One region of the Streptomyces kryoterrae genome, then DNA from elsewhere that is predicted to be linked to it. Evidence: riboswitches for the same ligand, from Rfam matches in the RefSeq annotation. Region 1 holds a riboswitch; the other holds the start of a gene.
What was found. Region 1 has a riboswitch for cyclic di-AMP ahead of ACW4TU_RS16325 (C40 family peptidase). Riboswitches for the same ligand answer to the same signal wherever they lie in the genome.
Positions count from the first base shown of each region.

Region 1 (2,194 bases):
CGCGCGGGCCGACGAGATGCTCGACGCGCTCCTTCATCTCGCCGGCGGCCTTGTTGGTGAAGGTGATCGCGAGGATCTGGCCGGGGTGGACGCCCCGCTCGCCGAGCAGATACGCGATGCGGTGGGTGAGCACACGTGTCTTGCCGGAGCCGGCGCCCGCCACGATGAGCAGAGGGGTGTCGGCGTGCACGACGGCCGCGCGCTGGTTCTCGTTCAGCCCGTCCAGGAGCGCGGCCGGGTCCACCACCGGGCGCGGGGCGCCGCCGCGGTAGTACGCGTCCCGGTCCGGCGGCGCGTCGAACTTCCCGCCGAACAGGTCGTCCGGAAAGGGTTCCGGCTCATGCTCGTCCTCGGGCGGCGGCGGGGGCTCCTCCTCGTGGGCCCGAGGGCCCTGGAGGTCCGCCAGGAAGCTGTCGTCAAAGAGGTTGCTCATCGCTCTCCGAGTCTAGGCCTCCCCACTGACAGCCCGCCCCCACCCCGAAAACATCCCCCGGAATCCGCACCGGACGACCGGGTCCGCACGGACAGTGGTCATGAAACGGGGTGCAATCCACAATTCACCAGCTAACACATCAGACTCCTTCTGATTGATCACATAGAGCCATGTCTAGGACCGAGGTCACACATACGTATCGGGCATAGCGGTCATCAACCTTCACAGGAGCCACACCTGTTGGTTAGCGTGCCGTAAGGCCGCTCGACCCCCACCGGCGAACATCGCCGGGCCGCGCGGCCTCCGCCGAGTCCGATCGTGCCGCCCTGGGCGGCAGGAGCCGGGGACCCACCGAAAACCTGGGGTGAATCGGTCCGACCGCCGTCCAGGGCACGGACCGTAGGGCAATCCTTCCGAACCACCCGCCCGAACCCGACAGCTAACCCGGTAGGCGGAACGTGGAAGGAGTCGCCTCCCTTGGCGTCGTCGCACCGCAAGTCGCGTCCTACGGGAACGCGCGCGGCAGGCACACGGACCCCCGCCCTCGCCACGGCGGCCCTGACCTCCGTTGCCCTGCTGTCCCAGACCGCCGACGCCGCACCCACGGCGCCCGCCACACCCCCGACGCCTTCCTCCGACGACAAGCCGAGCATGGAGGAGGTCGAGGCGAAGATCGGCGACCTGTACCGCCAGGCCGAGACGGCCACCGACGAGTACAACGCCGCCAAGGAGACGACCTCCAAGCAGCAGGGGCGCGTCGACGCCCTGTTGGACAACGTGGCCCGGCGCACCCAGAAGCTCAACGACGCGCGCGCGGAGCTGGGTTCCTTCGCCACTGCCCGGTACCGCACCGGATCCGTCACCCCCGACACGACCACGACGTTCCTGCTCGCGGACGACCCGCAGGACCACTTCGACCAGAACCAGCCGATGGACCGCCTGACCGCCCGCCAGAAGGACGCTGTCGACGACTACACCACGCAGCAGGCCGAGACGACGCGGAAACACCGGGAGGCCACCGTGAGCCTCGAGTCGCTCACGGAGTCCCAGGACGAACTGCAGACGACCAAGACCGCCGTCCAGACGAAGCTCGTGCAGGCCCGCCGGCTGCTCTCCCGCCTCACCGCCGAGGAGAGGCTGCGACTCGCGGCGATCGAACGGGAGAAGCAGGCCAAGGCCCTCCGCCAGGCACAGGAACTCGCCGAACAGCGACAGGCGGCGGAGCAGCGACGCCAGCCGGAAGCAGCAGCGACCACGCAGCGGCCGACAGGCAGCAGCGCCTCGGGCACGTCGACGACGACAGTCCCCGACTCCTCGTACGCCACCAAGGCCGAGAAGGCCCTGACCTTCGCACGCGCACAGGTCGGCAAGCCGTATGTCTGGGGTGCGACGGGTCCGGACTCGTACGACTGCTCCAGCCTCACCCAGGCCGCCTGGCGGGCCGCCGGAGTGACCCTCCCGCGCACCACCTACGACCAGGCGAACGCGGGCACGACGGTCTCCTTCTCCCATATCCAGCCCGGTGACCTGGTCTTCTTCTGCGACGACATCAGCCGCGTCGGCCTGTACATCGGCAACGGCATGATGATCCACGCCCCGAAACCGGGTGCGTACGTCCGTGAGGAGTCGATCTTCTACGACGGCGAGTCGACGATCCACAGCGTGGTGCGCCCGGCCTGACGCACAGCGGACGGAAGGTCGGGTCGGGCCAGGTCAGGTCGGGTCAGGTCGGGTCAGGTCCAGAGCACGGCGATGAAGATG
Region 1 is NZ_CM133358.1:3,845,476-3,847,669, forward strand. Features, by position in the region: gene pcrA (DNA helicase PcrA) at 1-433, opposite strand, end outside; cyclic di-AMP (ydaO/yuaA leader) riboswitch at 728-902, shown strand; gene ACW4TU_RS16325 (C40 family peptidase) at 911-2,113, shown strand; gene ACW4TU_RS16330 (hypothetical protein) at 2,167-2,194, opposite strand, start outside.

Region 2 (2,194 bases), 2.4 Mb from region 1:
GGTGGTCCGGATCTCGAAGTGCAGGTGCGGTCCGGTCACGTTGCCGGTGGCACCGGAGAGGCCGATCTGCTGACCCTCCGTCACGCTCTGGCCTGCCGAGACGGAGAGCTGGGAGAGGTGCGCGTACTGGGCGTAGTAGCCGTCGGCGAGCTGGATGACGACCTGGTTGCCGTACGCGCCGCCCCAGCCGGCGGAGACGACGGTGCCGGCGCCGACGGCCTTGAGGGAGGTGCCGGTCGGGACGACGAAGTCGACGCCCGTGTGGTAACCGCTGGACCACATGCTGCCCGCCACGCGGTAACCGGTGCCGATGGTGGCACCGGACACGGGGAGGGTGAAACCACTGGCGCTGCTGGAGCTGCTTGTGTCGGCTGCCTCGGTCGTCGTCGAGGTCTCGGTCGTCGCGCTCGCGGCGGCCGGCTTGGCCGCCTCCGTCCGCGCGGACTTCGACGAGGAAGAGGAGGACGAGGAGGACGAGGAAGGCGAAGAGACGGACGCGGCCTTCTTGCCGATCGTCAGCTTCAGACCGGGGTGGATCAGGCTCGGGTCGGCGCCGATGGCGGTGCGGTTGTCCGAGTAGAGCTTCTGCCAGCCACCGCTGACGCTCTGCTCCTGGGCGATCTTCGAGAGATAGTCGCCGGCCTGGACCGCGTAGGTCCTGACGCTCGCCTTCTTGCCTGCGGAAGCGGCGGCCTTTTCGGCCTTTACCGTCTTCGCGGAAACGGAATTCGCCGTTACGGATTTGGCGGATTCCGAAAGCGACGACAACGACTGGGTCGCGGACTCAGCCGTGGCCGCGTGGGCGCCGGTGGCTCCCAGGAGCGGCAGGGCGAGAGCCGCTCCGCCGGTTCCGGCGACGGCTATCGAACGGGTGAATCGCTGGGTCTTCGGACGGCGGTGCTTACCCTTCGCGGGCATGGCGAATTCCTTCTCCGTCGCCTGCGGGGTGAGCTGTCGGGTGCGGACTGGAGATGTCCGGCCACGCCTGAACGTGACTTAACCCCAAGCCTGTTCCAGAGACCGGAACAGGCGTTCTACCTGTGGGTCCCCCGCTCCTGCCGTTCCCGGATGTTCGATGCGGGCTCCGGGCGGCGGCAGGATTGGGCGTCCGTCCGGATTGGTGGCGAACGTAAGCGACCAGGACGCACCGGAACAAGCCTCACGTTCCCTGTGTACGGATTTCCTGTGATCCTCCCCAGAATTCCCGGTCACTGTCCGTGAATTCCGGATCCTTCAGCCCCTGGAACTCCCTTGAAACACGCCGAAATTACGTGAACATGACGGCGACTCAGGGTCACGGATATGACGCTGCTCACGCGCCCGATTCACAGCAACCCCCATTTCCCGGCGAGTTGGAATGAAGGCGCCATAACGGACAGAAGCGTCAGATGCGACGCAGCCGGAAAACTGCCGCATCGAGGTCGCCCTTCAATCCGGTCCGCAGACCGCGATGCAGGAGCACGGCACCCCGATGAACTTCTCCCGTTTCGCGGCATTCATACGTCGCCGACGGGTCGAGTCCGCGCAACCGCAGCGCCGGCACCGGCTCTCCGTGATGCTGCGCCTGGAGCCAGGCGAGGACGACGGTCTCGCCCCCGAGCACGTACTGCACCGCGCTCAGCCCGCCGGTCGGCCGCCGCAGCCGGTAGAGGTCGCCGCGCTGCACGACGGGCCGGATCTCCTTGTAGATCCCCACCCACTCGCCGGCCTCGGTCAGCTCCTCCTCCGTCCAGTCCGTGAGGTCGCCGCCGACACCGAGCACCCCGGCCATCGCGCTCACGAACCGGAACCGCAACGAGCTGACCCGGCCGTTGAGCTGGGTGTTCGGGCTGTCCGTGACCCAGGCGGCCATGACCCGCGCCGGATGGATCTGGCTGAAGCCCTCCTGGATGGCGAGGCGGTCCAGCGGGTCGGTGTTGTCGGACGTCCACACCTGGTCCGTACGGGCGAGGACACCGAGGTCGATCCGGCCGCCGCCGCCCGAGCAGGACTCGAAGGCGACGTTCGGGTGCGCGGCCCGCAGCCGGTCCAGCAGGGCGTACAGCCCGTGCACGTGGTCGACCCACAGGCGCTGCGGGTAGTCCTCGCCGGGCCAGCCGGCGTCGGTGAAGCAGCGGTTGAAGTCCCACTTCACATAGTCGATCGGGGCGCTGGAGAGCATCCCGTCGAGCTGCTCCCAGAGGTACTCGCGGAC
Region 2 is NZ_CM133358.1:1,426,571-1,428,764, forward strand. Features, by position in the region: gene ACW4TU_RS05840 (M23 family metallopeptidase) at 1-918, opposite strand, end outside; cyclic di-AMP (ydaO/yuaA leader) riboswitch at 922-1,101, opposite strand; gene ACW4TU_RS05845 (alpha-galactosidase) at 1,385-2,194, opposite strand, start outside.
Region 2: linked by a shared signal. The riboswitch ahead of ACW4TU_RS05840 (M23 family metallopeptidase) and the one ahead of ACW4TU_RS16325 (C40 family peptidase) in region 1 are both predicted to bind cyclic di-AMP.